One region of the Anaerosinus sp. genome, then DNA from elsewhere that is predicted to be linked to it. Evidence: riboswitches for the same ligand, from Rfam matches in the RefSeq annotation. Region 1 holds a riboswitch; each other region holds the start of a gene.
What was found. Region 1 has a riboswitch for cobalamin ahead of ACWZFG_RS00775 (TonB-dependent receptor). Riboswitches for the same ligand answer to the same signal wherever they lie in the genome.
Positions count from the first base shown of each region.

Region 2: linked by a shared signal. The riboswitch ahead of ACWZFG_RS02275 (TonB-dependent receptor plug domain-containing protein) and the one ahead of ACWZFG_RS00775 (TonB-dependent receptor) in region 1 are both predicted to bind cobalamin.
Region 3: linked by a shared signal. The riboswitch ahead of ACWZFG_RS02225 (methylmalonyl-CoA mutase family protein) and the one ahead of ACWZFG_RS00775 (TonB-dependent receptor) in region 1 are both predicted to bind cobalamin.
Region 4: linked by a shared signal. The riboswitch ahead of ACWZFG_RS02405 (TonB-dependent receptor plug domain-containing protein) and the one ahead of ACWZFG_RS00775 (TonB-dependent receptor) in region 1 are both predicted to bind cobalamin.

Region 1 is NZ_CBDNNH010000002.1:97,103-101,290, reverse strand. It holds gene ACWZFG_RS00775 (TonB-dependent receptor) at 1-2,370, opposite strand, end outside; cobalamin riboswitch at 2,484-2,662, opposite strand; cobalamin riboswitch at 2,868-3,046, opposite strand; gene ACWZFG_RS00770 (hypothetical protein) at 3,228-3,749, opposite strand; gene ACWZFG_RS00765 (hypothetical protein) at 3,835-4,188, opposite strand, start outside.
Region 2 is NZ_CBDNNH010000003.1:23,068-27,255, forward strand. It holds gene ACWZFG_RS02265 (ABC transporter ATP-binding protein) at 1-727, shown strand, start outside; gene ACWZFG_RS02270 (radical SAM protein) at 705-1,748, shown strand; cobalamin riboswitch at 1,823-1,999, shown strand; gene ACWZFG_RS02275 (TonB-dependent receptor plug domain-containing protein) at 2,130-4,052, shown strand.
Region 3 is NZ_CBDNNH010000003.1:10,787-14,974, reverse strand. It holds gene ACWZFG_RS02225 (methylmalonyl-CoA mutase family protein) at 1-2,021, opposite strand, end outside; cobalamin riboswitch at 2,367-2,544, opposite strand; gene ACWZFG_RS02220 (SLC13 family permease) at 2,669-2,986, opposite strand; gene ACWZFG_RS02215 (ferritin family protein) at 3,620-3,808, shown strand; gene ACWZFG_RS02210 (NUDIX hydrolase) at 3,984-4,188, shown strand, end outside.
Region 4 is NZ_CBDNNH010000003.1:66,421-70,608, forward strand. It holds gene ACWZFG_RS02400 (nitrogenase component 1) at 1-1,197, shown strand, start outside; cobalamin riboswitch at 1,271-1,447, shown strand; gene ACWZFG_RS02405 (TonB-dependent receptor plug domain-containing protein) at 1,620-3,512, shown strand; gene ACWZFG_RS02410 (ABC transporter substrate-binding protein) at 3,573-4,188, shown strand, end outside.

The sequences.
Region 1 (4,188 bases):
GGCTCGGCTATCATTAAAATAAGACCAATAATCAAGACCTGCACGCACCAATTGAAGCATATTATCTGAATCACGCCAAAAATAAGTTAATGTAGTATTATTGTCTGCCCCCAAGGTTTTACCGTTCCATAAAGCACTAATATCAAACTGCTTTCCTTCTTCCGGCAATGGAAAAATTGAACTACTTCCATCTCGTGACGCCGGCAAAATTCCAGCACCATCACCGGCAATTTCATACATATTAAGCAGTCTATAATAAGTACCACCTGTCATGCGAAGACTAAAGCTATCATTAAAATCTTTTTTCAACGCTAATTGCCAAGTAGATTTGCCATCCGTCTGACTATCTTCTTGATGTAACCAATGAAATTTATTACTTTGATTTACCGGAAAACGTTTTCCATCACTAAACCCAGTAATTTTTGATTGATTATAACGAATACTTGGAGTCAATATGAATGTACCTTCTTTATCCAATGTAATCGCATCTTGTATCTGCACATTAAATAAATCTTGCTCATATCTGTTACGAGTTTGTCCTAATATATTTCCTATAACATCATCACCAAGAACTTTATCTAATAACGAACCTTTAATGTTTAACTTTTCATGAGAAAAGTTAAACTGATATTCTAACATCTGGTTATCATTAATTTGATAATTTCCATCAAGCTGTACATTATATTTATCAGATTGATAATGACTCCACTCTCTTAGCGGAATATTATTCCACCTAAAGTTATTAGGATAATCTAACATATGTTCCGTCTTATATTTTTTATCTTGATGAAGATAGTCGATCATCCAGCCCCATTCCAACTTTTTATATTGCGCCCTATTTTGTAAAAGGATTTCACTATTCTCAAGATCCTGTTTACGACTTGACGCATAAAAAATATCTTTTGTATCTACTAATGCATTCGTGGCTGCATCGTTAACACTATCTCCCCATAAACTATCAGGTAAATGTCTTTGCAGTTTGTTCCAGCTTCCTTTAATCACAAAGTTATCGTCCTGCCATTTGATAATAGCGCTATCTTTTTTATAATCGTTATATCTGCGGTATCTTTCTTTATCCTGCAATGCCTTAAGTTTCTTTTTCGCCGCTTCTAAGTCTTCTTTCGAACTTGCTAATGACGTACTTTTATCCGGATCAACAATAGTTGTCCATTCATCAATAATTTTAGGCGTTGTATTTTGCACATATGTATCAATAATTTGATTCTTTACATTATCATTTATAATCCCTGTTTCACTACCATGGTGATTCCAGTCCTCACCGGCATAATCCCACCAATTCGTCCATCCAGTTTCAGGATATCCCTCAGCAATATATTTATCTTTGATGCCCATGTCAATCATCGTTTGCCTAAAAGTACTCATATCAGACTTTTGTGCTACATTTCTTGCATTATCTTCTATCGCATGACTTAAGCTATTGTCACCTGTGTTTCTAATAAATTCTACCCACGCATCAGGATTGGCTTTGTAGTAATCTTTATCTGTATCACTCATAGAAATAAGCGGTTTGCGTCCGCTTGTTAACATATCTATCATTTTGGGATTAAAATCATTTACGTCTTCTTGCAACGAATTTATGCTTAACTGAGCATCCGATATATTTCTTCCAGCTGCATAATTTTCATATTTAAATTTTTGATCACTGTCATCATGGTTAATTCCAATCAGCAAACTACCACTACCTAATGGATTGGTTATTTCCAAAGCTGCCCTTGTACCACCATAAGAGGATTTGCCAACTTCTGCCGATATATTTGCCTTGGTGGGTTTCTTCGTTACTATATTGATAACACCACCCATAAAAGTTCCAGCAAAACGAGTTGGTATATAACCACGATATACTTCTATCCGCTCAACATTATCAACGGGAATTGTAGATATATCAACAGCTGCATCTCCACCTAAATTTGATAAAACCCCATCTAGAAAAACCCCAACTTGCGCCGCTGTTGAACCTCTAACTGTTACAGTCGTATACTGACCTTTCCCATTTACTTCACGCACATGTACTCCTGGAACCTTTTTTAAGAGTTCCGGCAATGTTTTCTGCTCACCTTTGTAATCGTCAGGACGAATCACAGTTACTGTGCCTGGAGATAATTTTGACTCCCAATCTGGGCGCTTTGCTTCAACAGTAACAGTATCTAACGTATACTGGTCTAGTTCATTCTCTGTATTTGATATTTTTTCAATATCTTTCTCTGCTTCATCAGCCCATACCACCCCAGCCGGTGTAGCAAAGCCCAAGGCTAACGTACAAACTACGCACGCTGCTATATTTTGATAGCGGCGCTTTTTTTTCGTTTTGATTTGATATAACCATTTACTATCCATCTTCTTCAATCTCATCCCTACTTATAAAATTCAATAAAAAAACTTCTGCCATGTTTGACAGAAGTGATATGAATGCATAGGAAATAAACCTATGCTTCATAATCCCCTTCCCATCGCTCGCAGGTCTAACAGTGATTGTTAAATAGGCAGTTCTTCTGGCTCCAGATCATTGCTTGGCTACGCCTTCCCAAGATTTCTCCCAGTGACATTCATATAGCCTTACTCCCTGTTACAGCGGCGGGACCGCACCGGTTTTTCACCGGACTTCCCTATTAAGTCTTTCGACACCCATTTCTTCGTTATATATTTTTTACGGACAAAATTTCACATTTTAAATCCTACTAGAACCCCTATCTGATACCATCATGTTTTAATTTAATGTCTCTGGATTTAAAAATAAAAAAATCTTCCACCTACGATAGACAGAAGACTTTGGAATCCAAAACAATATCAACATAAAAATATCATATCAACAAATTTCAGAAATCCCCTTCCCATCGCTCGCAGGTCTAACAGTGATTGTTAAATAGGCAGTTCTTCTGGCTCCAGATCATCGCTTGGCTACGCCTTCCCAAGATTTCTCCCAGTGACATTCATGTAGCCTTACTCCCTGTTACAGCGGCGGGACCGCACCGGTTTTTCACCGGACTTCCCTATTAAGTCTTTCGACACCCATTCCATCTTTATTCATTTTTGTATTACTTTTCATTTTCTTACAAAATAAGAGTATACTCCTTTTGTTTTTATTTAGCAACATTATCTGTAGATTTTTTTATCATTCATCTTATCTTTTATAAAAATACTTCTTTCATTCCCCAATATAGTCATTTTATTTACAATAAGTTTCTAATTCTTTTGTCATTTCATACCTATTAATTTTGTGCACATTTCCTGACAAAATCGTACATCGTATCTGCAAAAGTTTTCACTGGCACAGGAACAAAACTTACTGCTTTCGTTTGCTCCGCGATAAGCACTCCTTTGGAGCTATACAATTTTAAATTTTTCACTGCATACATTCTTTTACGAAGCTGAAAAATCATCTGCATCTCACTATAAGCTATGCTATCTTCTCCCTCCATTTTTTTTTGATATTGTTCATTTAGCTTTTTAATCACCGCTTTATCCTTATAGATTGCTTTTATAGTAACATGCACTTGATCTTTATCTGCGCTGTCTGGTTGAATCGACTTCACTTCGAAAAAATATTGCGCCAATTCATTTTGAAATACCTCTGTCCAGCGCATTGCTTCTATCTCCTCTGGTGTAAGCTTTTCCTTCACGCTAATTTCCCAATCTATTGCTGAATCTTTATTTTCTTCCATTGCAAAACCTACAGAAAAAAACATGTTACATAACAGAGTAAAAGCACCCACTAGAAACCATTTTTTCATCACTATTCCTCTTGGCTTTCTCATTTAAATATAAAGTTAGACCTAGACACTAAAAAGCCTAGGTCTAACTTTTCCCTAACACTTTTCAACACTCTATATCAAACGCACACACTCTTTGTTTTTTACATTTTTCTGCTAATTCACATGCTTCACGCGCTAAGCGAATATGTGAAGCAAGGGATTTAGATGCTGTTGGTGCAGAAACGCCTGCAGCTTTCAGCTTTCCTGCCCCAGCCACATCTGGTGCAATAAAGCAAGCTGAGTTCAAATTACCACCATCAAAATCGCTCATGTCGGTAATACTGAATGCTTTGCTTGCTGTAACTGTTGTAGTTGGCGTTCCATCAAAAACATCAATTGGCGTTCCTTTAACAAACCACAAGCGATAACCATCCGCATGAATTCCCCATAGATACCCCATAGAATTTACATCAATAAT
Region 2 (4,188 bases), on a different contig from region 1:
AGAGATTTTTCGTCAGTGCAAAGAGCTTTGTCGTCAGGGAAAAACTATTTTGATTGTTGTTCATGACATTCGCTTGGCGGCAAAATTTTGTTCTCGATTAATTTTACTGAATAAAGGTAACGTTTTAGCGGATGGATTACCAGAAGAAGTAATCACTACTGGTAATTTACATCAAGCGTATCAGATGAATGCAGCAGTGTTTAATAATTATGTATCGGGATTGCTTGATATCTATACTTATCATAAAGAGAACAGAAATGATAGCAAGCAACGGATTCACATTATTAGTGGAGGCGGGATTGCTTCGGATTTAATAAGAAAGTTATATGAACAGCACTATAAGATTAGTACGGGGGTATTATCAACTGGAGATGGAGACGCAATTGTAGCGTCTGCATTTAATGCAAAGGTGATTTATAAGGAAGCTTTTGCTCCTATCGATGAATCAAATAGTGAGGAAAATCGCGTGTTAATTGGTCATGCAACCTTTACAGTACTTTGTAATATTGCCTATGGAATAAATAATTTAATGAACTTAAAAGATGCATTTATTGCAAAACAATTGATTGTTTTGGAGGATACACCGATTGAAGAACGTGATTATACAAATGGGGAAGCAAAACGCTTATACGATGTATTAATACGGCAATCACAAGTAAAAGTAATGACAACAAATGAATTTATGCATTTAATGGAGCAGAAAAATGGGGTTTTTAAATCAATTTGAAACATCGACAAAGATGCTATTACTTAGTTTAACCGGTACTTGTAATTTATCATGTAAGTATTGCTATGCAAATGAACATGCTGCTGATTTTATGTCAGTTGAGACAGCGATTCAAGCAGTAGATATTGCTGCAAGAAGTAAGGAGAAGTTTATCCTTCAATTTAGTGGTGGAGAACCGCTGCTGAATTTTCCAGTCATTCAAGCGGTGATTGAATATGTTCAGGAAAATAAAATTCCTGCATTAATGCAGGTGCAAACAAATGGAACGTTAATTACTGAGAAAATCGCGAAAATCTTAAAAAAAGGAAAAGTTGCAATTGGCGTTAGCATAGATGGGAGAACACAGGAAAATGATAGGCAGAGATGTTTTCCAAATGGTAGTGGATGTATGCAGGCGATTTTAAATGGAATTGAAATTTTGAAACATCATTCTATCCAAATCGGTGTGACTTGTGTTGTGACAGCTCAAAATGTAAATAAATTAACAGGGATTGTAGAGCTTGCCTATTACCTTGGAAATGTAAGGCGAATTGGGTTTGATTTACTAAGAGGACAAGGACGCGGTGCAGAGATAAAAGCGGCAGAACCTCAAGACGTAAAAGCTGGATTAGAGAAAGCGTTTACCTTAGCTGAAAAGCTTGAAGAACTAACAGGACGTAAAATATTGTTTGCGCAGTTAGAGCGCGTGGAAAAATTAAAAAAAGGCAGCTTAACGACCTTTGCGCATTGCCATGCGATGAATGGTGCTGCAATTTATGTTGATGCAACTGGAGATATCTATGCTTGTGCTTCATTGGTTGGTAATCCTGACTTTTATATTGGAAATATTAAAACGGGTGTGGATAGACAAAAACAAGCCAAGGTTGCAGAGTTAATAAAAAATAGTTTGCATTTTTGCTTAGAGTGCAATGATTTTTCGTTGTGTGGCGGGGGTTGTTTTGCTAGATGGTATGGTAGCAAAACAAAAATGGCATATCCTTCGGAATGTAGTTTGAAGCGGACAGCAATTCATTGTAGTTAATTGGAGAAAAATATAAATTTATGCTTTTAAAAGCTTGACTATATAGCCACTATATAGTTTATGATGAAAAACGAATTTCATAATCGCGCAATAGGTGCCAAAAGGGCTTAATAGGGAAATCGGTGTAAATCCGGTACGGTCCCGCCGCTGTAAAGAGGAGCAACTCCAAATATGTCACTGAGAGAAATCTTGGGAAGGCTGGAGAAGTGATGAATCTGAGTCAGAAGAACTGCCGTTGCATGATCATACCGTTAGACCTGCGAGCGACAGGGATGGGAGATATACAGTGAATACTGTTTATTTTGCATGAAAACTCTGTACGCAAATCGCGTGACAGAGTTTTTTATTATTTTCTATTAATTATTTTTGGAGGAATCTACAATGAAAAGGGATTTTTTACGAAAAAGAACAATTTTAGCCGCGATTGCTTGTACTACATTTGTTTCGTTAGCATTGCCAAGTGTAGAAGCCGCTACCTTAGATGAATATACGCTAGACAATGTTGTTGTTACAGCATCTAAAATGGAACAGAGTGCTTTTAAAGCACCTGCAAATATCAATGTTGTTACGCGTGAAATGTTAGAAAAAAATCATTATGCAAACTTAACGGATGTGCTTAGAGATGTTCCAGGTGTTACTATTCAAAACTATGGAAACGGTGGCGGAAATTATACTTCAAACAGTATTTATATTAATGGAACAAAAAATATTGTAGTTCTTATTGATGGAATGAGAGTAAATACAAATGGTAGTACTTTCTCAAAATTTAATGCTTCAGAAGTAGTAGATATGGATACCATTGAACGAATTGAAATATTAAAAGGTTCAGCATCAACACTTTATGGTTCAGATGCCTCTGGCGGTGTAATTAATATTATTACACGCAAAGTCTCTGCAGGTGATAATAAAACTTCCTTAGAAATTACAGGTGGCAGTTTTGGTAAGGAACAATATAGTTTTTTGAATACGGGAAGAACGGATGACAATGTTTATTGGATGCTTGCTGCGCAAAAAGATATTAGTGGTGATTTTAAGGATGGGCGCAGCAATACAATTCAAAATGAAGTAAATGCAAACGATTTTAATTTTAAAATCGGCAAAGATTTTGATGAAGATACTTCGCTAGTATTTACTTACGAATCTTATCAATCGGATTATTTACGCCCGAAAAATGGCGGTCTTCATGAAACGAAAATTAGTGAAGGTGAAAAAGACCAAAAGAGATTGAGTATTTTATCCACAAATCGTATTTCTGAAAAAGCAGTAAATCAGATTTCGTTATATCAAAATAAAAACTATCTTAACGATAACTATAATGATCCAATGAACGTATGGTTAATGGATTTAGAGACTTCTGGGATCAGTGACCAGGTAACTTATACAACAGAGAATCACACCTTAGTAGGCGGCTTTGATTTTTATCAAGATAAGATCAAGAATTATTCTAGTACAAGTTATGGTTATACAGATGCTTGGCGAGATCGAACGATTACAAATCGTGCCTTTTATTTGCAAGATGCTTGGCATATGAATAATGAATGGACATTAACGACGGGGATTCGGACAGACAATCATTCCGTATATGGACACCACAATACGCCAAGTGTTGTATTAGGTTATGAAGCGAGTGACAATACAAATTACTATATGAGTTATAAGGAATTCTTTATATCGCCAAATCAATATCAGTTATATTCCTCTTACGGAAGTTTAAATTTAGAACCGGAAACAGGAAAAACAATAGAATTTGGTGTGAATCACAAATTTGATAAAACCTTCACGGGTAGTTTCAATATATTTAAGCGAGAAGCAGAAAATATGATCGGATTTAATTCGGACACCTATAAATATTACAATGTTGGGGAAGAAAGTGCCCGTGGCTGGGATGTTCAGTTAACAAAGCAATTTAATGATAATTTTAGTGCCAATGTAGGCTATACGCATTTGTATATTGATCCGGAAAATGCATCTTCAAATCCAAATCGGAATGGATATTTACCGCGCGGTGCTTGGAACCTCGGGATGAAATACGAAAAGGATCAATTTGATATGCAGCTTAACGGCAGAGGCATTATTGATAGAGAAGGGCGCAAAGGGAAAAATATAGCCGATGAATTTACCTCTTTCTGGATTTGGGATGCAGCAATCAATTATCAATTCGAAGACAATGCAAAAGCGTTTATTCGTGTGAATAATATCTTTGATAAATTCTATACAGATCAATGTTATGATATGGATCCAGATGGTAGTTGGTATTCAGCACCAGGGCGTAACTTCCAAGTTGGAGTTCAATATTCATTCTAATCATCAATTCGCACTTTATGATGAAAGCAATAGGGCTGATAACAGCCCTATTTTTCTAATATAAACAAGGCTGTTTCAGTAGGAGGCTCAACTCCCACTGAAATCAGACGCGTAATTCAGGGGCTTACGAGGTCTT
Region 3 (4,188 bases), on a different contig from region 1:
TTTTCAGCTTTTATTTTTTTCGCAACTGGTGGAACAAGTTCTGGATACGTATCATCGGTTGAACAGATAATTGCAACCAACGCACCTGATTTTACCGCTGCCTCGGCAGCCTCATCGGTTGTCATAAATCCATCATTTTTAAGTACCTCAAAGCCACCTACTTCGAAGAACCCCGTACTAAAGTCAGCTCTAGGTTTATGTTGCGGTATTTTCCCCATGTTCGCTAAAAAGATTTTTAATTTTTCGCCATGCTCGGCTTCATATGCTTTTGCTTTATCACGTAACTGTTCAAACTGCTCTGTAAAACGATGTTTCTCTACCATACAAGCAATGCTTTCACCATCGCTATTTTCATATAAAATATTTCTTGCATCCTCAAGCGTTGCTCCCGCACTAAATGCAGCTTCTAATACATTGATGAAATCATCTGACTTGTTTTGTATGCTTTGTCTTAACTGTAATAATTTTTCATCACGGAATTTTTCATCAACATCATTAACAAAATCGTTAATTTGCTTTGTCCGTGTTTCTTTTATCGCAGCTACATCAAGTTCATTTTTCTCTAGCAATTCTTCTAGCACATTCGCATACATATTTACACCAACAGCACGGTCTGCACGTTGTGCTAATTTTTTGAAGCGCTGCATCAACACATCTTTTACATCGCCTTGTACTTTTCCAGCCTTTAACGCTGCAATCATGCCACCGTCAACTTCAACCTGTTGCATTACTTGCCATGACTTCTCAGCTACTTGTTTTGTTAAAGACTCGATATACCAGGATCCACCTGCCGGATCGACCGGTTGACATAAATTACATTCGTTTTGTAACATAATCTGCGTGTTTCTTGCAATACGTCTAGAAAACTCATCACCTAAACGAATCGCTGAATCAAAAGGCTGTACTTCTAAACTATCAATCCCACCAACAACCGCAGAGAAGGCTTCTGTTGTTGTTCTAAGCATATTTACATATGGATCATATACTGTTTTATTAAAGTTCGCAGTACATGCATGAATAATCATTTTTTGTGCTTCTTTATCACCGCCAAAACTTTCAACAACTTTAGACCATAACTGTCTTGCTGCTCTAAGTTTTGCAATTTCCATAAAGAACATTGCACCTAAGGAAAAAGTAAATTGCATTTGTTTTGCAATTGTATTTATCTCTAGTCCACGTTTTTGTAATTCACGAATATAAGTAATCGCCGTAGCCAAAACATAACCTAATTCTTGAACAGCACTAGCTCCACCATCGCTATACACTTGCCCATCCAAGATAATCGTTCTTAACTCTGGCACATTTTTTTCTGTCCATTTCACTGTTTTTGCAAGTTCATCGAATAAATCATCTAACGATGCAGATAACTCCCCTTTTGCTACCAATACACCAATTGGATCAGCACCAATACAGCCATGTACATCAGTAAGTTTCTGAGAATTCGCTTTTAACATTGCACTGAGCATACTAATCATCAAGCTATTATTTGCACCACAATTGACATATAATTGATACTTTCTCAAATCCAATCCAGCAAAAACTTCGTACATATCTTGAATCGTACTGATTGATACACCACCCTTTTGAATTTGCTTGTCAATCTTATCACCATTTTGTCCTTGTTTTGTAAGTGCATCAAGTTTAATATTGATGGCAGTTGCACCTTTTTCCAACTCATGTTTAATTAATTTGTTTAATTTTGCTGGAATAACATCATCCATTTGTTGCGCAATAAGCCAAGGCTTTGTTATATAGCCCCCCTCATGTGTTCCCCGCATATAATTTTCCATGCCAGGCAAGTTTGATAATTCTTCAGGATTCGGTGCCATTTCCATCGTATACATTGGCTCTAAAGTGATGCCCTCATAGGTTTTCGTAAACAATTTTTTCTCGAAACTGCCACCTTTTAGCGTTGCAATTGCTTCTTGTTTCCACTCCTCATAATCAGGAGCAACAAACTCATCAAGGCTAACCATAGGAAGCTCGGTTTCTTGTAGCTCTTTTTCTTCTGCTTGTTTCATATTCCTAATCCTTTCCCTCAGTGCACTGATAACTTATTAAAGAGTTTTTATTAAAAAAGAGAAGACAAGAGTGCCTTCCCTTGTTTGAAAAAGGATGTCTCCTAACGGAAACATCGGGCATACGCCCAGTACAATAAAAAATAAAATATATGAGCAATGTTCTCCGCCAAAGCTAAGAAGCGGAGAAAACTTTTTGACTAAAATAAAAAATCCTTCTTTGCCTACAATTGCAAAGAAGGATTTAAAGTTAATATATATTTACTAAATAAAAAATCTCGACAAATATAAGTCGAGATAAATAGATTTAGCAATCTATAAATCTCCTTCCCATCGCTCGCAGGTCAAACGGTGATTGTTAATTAGGCAGTTCTCCTGGCTCTAGTTCATCGCTCGCTCAGTCTTCCCAGAATTTTTCCAGTGACATTTGTTGAGTTCGCTCCCTAATACAGTGGCGGGACCGCGTTGGCATTTAACCAAACTTCCCTATTAAGTCCTTTCGGACACCTAATTCTATATATGAAATTTTATTTACTCTCATAAACAAGGCTTATCTTATCACTATGATTTATTTATGTCAATAGTGTTTGCATATATTTTTTTACAAAAATTCTTATTTTACCAACAACTTTATGCAAACTAACATAAAGTTATTTAAAAATCTGAATTTGCCCGCACCACTTTTTCCATTCCAACGCCCCAGTAACAATAATATTAGGTGGCGTTCCAATCATCGTCATAATCCCACCAAACCCAGCAGCAAATGCTAGTGGCATCAACCACCTAGATACAGGGATTTTCGCAACTGAACAAATGCCAATAATAACATCAGTCGTTCCTTTATTAGAACTAATAGAGGACAATATCGCGGCAACTAACATAATTGCAATCATTAACTTATTTTCACTTTTTCCAGAGCCTTTTACGACGATATTGCCAATTTTCTGTGTGAATGAATCGAAACACATAGCCAAGAAACCATAACACAAAAAATATAATGGACATGTTGACTGCTATATTTAAAAACGGATTTGTCGTCACTGGTTGCATATTACTTTCACCTCAATAATCATTTTAAAATTGCATAAAAAAACATATCTCTGCTAATCATTGAGATTGCCAAAAGCATCTATCCCATTATACAGTGGTGTGGATGATGGTGGAAAAGCATATGCTGTCAAAATGGAAAGGATCCATAGAGGTAACACACATAAAAAGTTGATGACGATTTTTTTTATTTTTCTTTTCATAGTTTCCCCCTTTTCACTTTTTCGTAGATTTGCATTATCTTCTGCTCTGTTTTTGTATACAAATAAGTACTTCTTGCAGAAATAAACTACCTTATTATAATTTATGAAAAGAAGAATAAATTGGAAACAATCATTTTTAGGTTCTTCATCCTTTATCCGATAATTAACCTGCTCTAAGACTCCCATCTTCTACAAGCGGGAGTTATATCCATTGAGCACAGGCGAGCGATTAAATCCCTGGATAACGATTTATAAAATTCAGATGGAGTTAAAACTCCATCTGAATTAAGAACTCTATTTATAAATATTGCTTTTATAGATGGTTATAACTATCTATAGGAGGTGATTTGATTGAGTCATATTGATATCAAAAAAACAATGGAGCAAACACTTTGTCAAAAGCAAGAGGAAGTTAGAAACTACCAACGATTTGCACATGCATTTGATGACCCAGAAGCTGCAAAAATGTTTGCACATTTTGCAGAAGCAGAAATGCTTCACGCAACGCAACTTATTGATATGCTAAAAAAATTTAATTAAAAAGCATAGCAAAATACGCCCGAGAGTTTATTCTCTTAGGGCGTATTTTTATACGGCGGGACTATGGGTCTCGGTAAGAGCTAGCGCTCTTACTGAGATATCTTTGTTTATCATTTGTCGTTTCAGTACGAACATGCTACAATGATATTCATCTACAAAGAAAAGAGGTTTAGCTGTGCAATTTCTTAAAGAACTCTATCATTATCTACCAATAAACGAACAAGAAATCTCAGATAAAAAAGCGATGAGTCTAATGATTGAAAAATTTCCCGATACAATTTTATTACGTGACAACACAATTGCTCATATAGCTGTTTCTGGTTTTATTGTCAATCAAACTTATGATAAAACCTTGATGATTCATCATAATATCTATCAAT
Region 4 (4,188 bases), on a different contig from region 1:
ATAAACGGGCCTCGTTGGTGTGCAACGATTGCCGAACGCGAGATGGCAAGAGTCGAGAAAAAATATGAGCGAAGAATCTTTTGTAGTGAAGTAAAGGAAATCGATTTGTTGTACGGCGCAGATGATGCGCTTTTGCTGGCGTTAGAAGAAGTAAAAAAAGAATGTAATCCTAAAATGATTGCAGTCATCAACAGTTGCTCAGTCAGCTTAATCGGTGATGACATTCAGGGGATTTGTCATAGAGCTAATTTAGCTTGTGAGATTATTGCGGTTGATGCAGGCGGACTTAAGGGAGAATTTTGGGAAGGGTATCAGGAAGCATTAGATAAAATTCTTGACTTAGTTACTGCAAAGGTAAAAGTTAAAAAAGAAGTTGTGCGGAAAAATCGCGTAAATCTTTTTGGCTGGTGCAATAACTATCCCAATTGGCAAGGGGATTTAGCTGAAATCAAGCGAATGCTTATATCCTCTGGGATTGAAGTTGGTGTTTGCCTTGGTGCAGATGAAACTTCTCTAGCTGAGATGATGCAATTGCCATTGGCTGCTTGCAATATTGTTTTAGCTCCGGAACTTGGAGTTGAAGCGGCAAAACGGTTAGCAGAAGAATGGGGGCAAGATTACCTTATTGCGCCTACACCTTATGGAATGCAATGTTCCATTGCCTGGTTAAATCGGATTGCAGAAAAATTACAGATCAATATCTGCACAGAAAAACTAGAAACAGAAATCGACATCAATCAAGAAAAGCTGGATCAAGCAATTTTTCAGCTCAAAGCGGATTGTAAAAACTTTGGCTTTGGCGACGTATATTTAACGCTTCCTTACGGAGTTGCTTATGGAATCGTAGCAGCACTAAAAACAGAGTTTCCTGAATTTAATGATATTTATCTCAAAATAGAAGGCCCGAATAAAGCAGAATATCCAATGATTCAAGGCGTACGCGCCTGGCAGGTGCAACCAAGTGCTGTATCTGTTGAAGAAGCAGGTATTTCGCTTGTCCTTGGAGATTGGCAAACGAGATTGGAAGTTGGGCAATACGATCGGATGATTTTTAAAAATTTTCTTATGCCAATGCAAGGTGTTCCTGTTGCAGAACGTCCCTATGCAGGTGTTTTGGGATGGAAGCACTTTATGGCGGAAGTGATAGAAGTGTTTCATATGATTGCTTACTTACATCCGGCAAAAGTTGGAAAATAAAAAACATTAAAAAATCTTGACTGTATGACCACTATATAGTGTATGGTGGAAAACGATGCAATCATTTCGACAAATTCATATTGAGAAGATAGGTGCCGAAAGGCTTAATAGGGAAATCGGTGAAAAACCGGTACGGTCCCGCCGCTGTAATGGGGAGTAACTCCACAAAGATGTCACTGGATATATTCTGGGAAGGCGTGGGGAAGCGATGATACAGAGTCAGAAGAACTGCCTAGATTCATTTTGCCATGAAATCCTACGAGTGATAGGAAGGTGAAAGATACTGTAACTATACAATGCTGTATGCATTTGTAGGTATAGATATGGAATTTAACGCCTTTTTGCTTTTGCGAAAAGGCTTTTTCACGTAATAGCATGGTTTTTCGTTGAAGTGAAATGAAATTGAGGAGAGGTCAAAATACGTGAAACGAAAATTTTCAAAATCAAAAAAACTGGCAGCGATACTTATGCCAACAATTGCTTTAGCGACAAGCTTTATTTATGCTAATACAGCCTTTGCTGAAGAAAATTCCCAAGAAGCGATAGCTTCATATTTCTTTGATGAAGTTGTTGTAACTGCAACAAGAACACCTGTGAATGAATTTAAGGTCAATGCGAATATCAATGTAATTACAAGTGAAGATATTGCTAAAAATCATTATACGGATTTGTCGGAAGCGTTGCGTTCCATTCCTGGCGTTACAATCGCCAATTATAGTTTAGCTGGCTATGATAATAGCAATGGGTTAAAAATTAATGGCGCAGATGAAATTGTTGTATTAATTGATGGGGTTAAAATGAATGCAGCGGGCAATAAATTTTCGGCTACGATGTTTAAAAACTTAGATAATGTAGAGCGTATTGAAGTTTTGAAAGGCTCTGCATCAACATTATACGGCTCTGATGCAAAAGGTGGTGTTATCAATATCATCACGAAGAAGATCAACCACAATCAATCGAAAATAAAAATCACTGGCGGCAGTTATGCTACGGAAAACTATTTATTTAGCACAGAGGGGCACGATGAAGATTGGTCATGGAGAATTTCGCGCCAGAAAGATCTGCTTGGCGATTTTAAAGATGGTAGAGGTGTGACGACGCCAGCGCATTTAAATGGAGATACAACGAGTATAAAAATAACAAAAGAGATTGGTGAAAAATCTGATTTGACGTTTACTTATGATGGATATAAAGCGGATGAAGGTTATACAGCGTTGTGGGAAGATGCGTTTAAAAAAGGAAGTATTGATAATTATAATTGGAAATTGATTTATAATACTCAGATTGATGATAAATCGACGAATCAGTTCTCTTATATGAACAGTGTTTTTGATACAGATTACAATAAATATTTCACCAATATAAAAACTTATCGAATTTCTGATCAATATACAAGGCAGTGGGATGAAAATAATACGTTGATTGCAGGCTTTGAGTTTACGCAGGATAAAGTCGTTACTTTTAATAATGTGAAACTTACCAATCGTGCTTTGTATCTACAAGACGAGTGGGGGATAGATGACCGTTGGACGCTGACGAGCGGAATTCGCTATGATAATAACTCCGGTTTTGGCAGTCATACTTCCCCGAGTGTAAACCTTGGTTATATGGCAAGTGATGCAACGAATTTATATGTTGGGTATAGCGAATATTTTATTCCGCCTTCTCCGACCAATTTGTATAGTGCAAAATATGGAAACCCGAACATAAAGCCAGAATCCGGGAATACGCTTGAGTTTGGGATTAATCATCGGATTGATGATACGTTTGTGGCTTCTGCACATATCTTTAAACGTGATTCAGAAGATAGAATTGGCTATATCAGCAAGATCGGTAAATATGCAAATGTGGGTGACGAAAAAGCAGATGGCTGGGACATTCAATTGAAAAAGCAATTTTCTGACGCATTTAGTGGATTTGTTGGTTATACCCATACCAATGTAGACCCGACAGACCAAAGGGCAGAAAATATTGACGGGTATATTCCGAAGGGAGCTTGGAACGTTGGTCTCGATTATAAAGCTGGTAAGTTAGATCTTTCCGTATTAGGGCGCGGGGCAATTGATAGACCAGGGCCGCAAACAGCTGATGCGGTAGATCACTTCTTCCCGGCAAATACCTATTGGGTTTGGGATATTGGAATCAATTATCAAGCAACCGATGATATTAAAGCCTTTATTAAAGTGAATAATGTCTTTGATAAGTTTTATGCTGAGCATTCAAATGCGCGTTATAACTGGAGTACAACTCCGGATGAGCAATGGTGGAGTGCACCGGGCAGAAATGTACTTGTAGGGATGGAATACACTTTTTAAATCATTGATGAACCGAAAGCATTCGGTTCATCCTTCTTGCTAAGGGTGGAATAAAAATAGATGAAAAGATTTAATCGTTGCATAGTGCTTATTTTACTTGTTTTTGCATGTATATTAGGAGGCTGTGGATCGACGCGGGATGATGTGAATACGACGATTCTTAATACAGGTTATGATGTTGTAGATTCTACAGGAACAAAGCTTCATTTTACAAAGAAGCCGGAACGAATTGTCTCATTGACTATCAGTACTGATGAAATCCTATTGGAGTTGGTATCTGAGGATAGAATCGCAGCTTTAACTTATTTAGTTGATGATCCTGGGATATCAAATGCAGTTGAAAAAAGTAAAACGGTCTTAGCTCGTTTGGACGGAAATAGTGCGGAAGCAATTCTGGCACTAAAACCTGACTTAGTTATTGTTGCAGATTTTTTTAAAGTAGAAATGATTGAGACTTTACGTGAGCTAGGAATTCCGGTTTATGTATATAAAACGCAAAAAAATATTCAAGATGTAAAAAATTCCATTGTGGAACTGGCAAATGTTGTAGGAGAACCACAAAATGCTTTACCGCTACTCACGATGATGGATGCAAAATTAGCACAAATCGAAATGACGGTGAATGAAATTCTGGAAAGTGAACGAAAAAGAGTGATTTATATACAGACCAATGGAG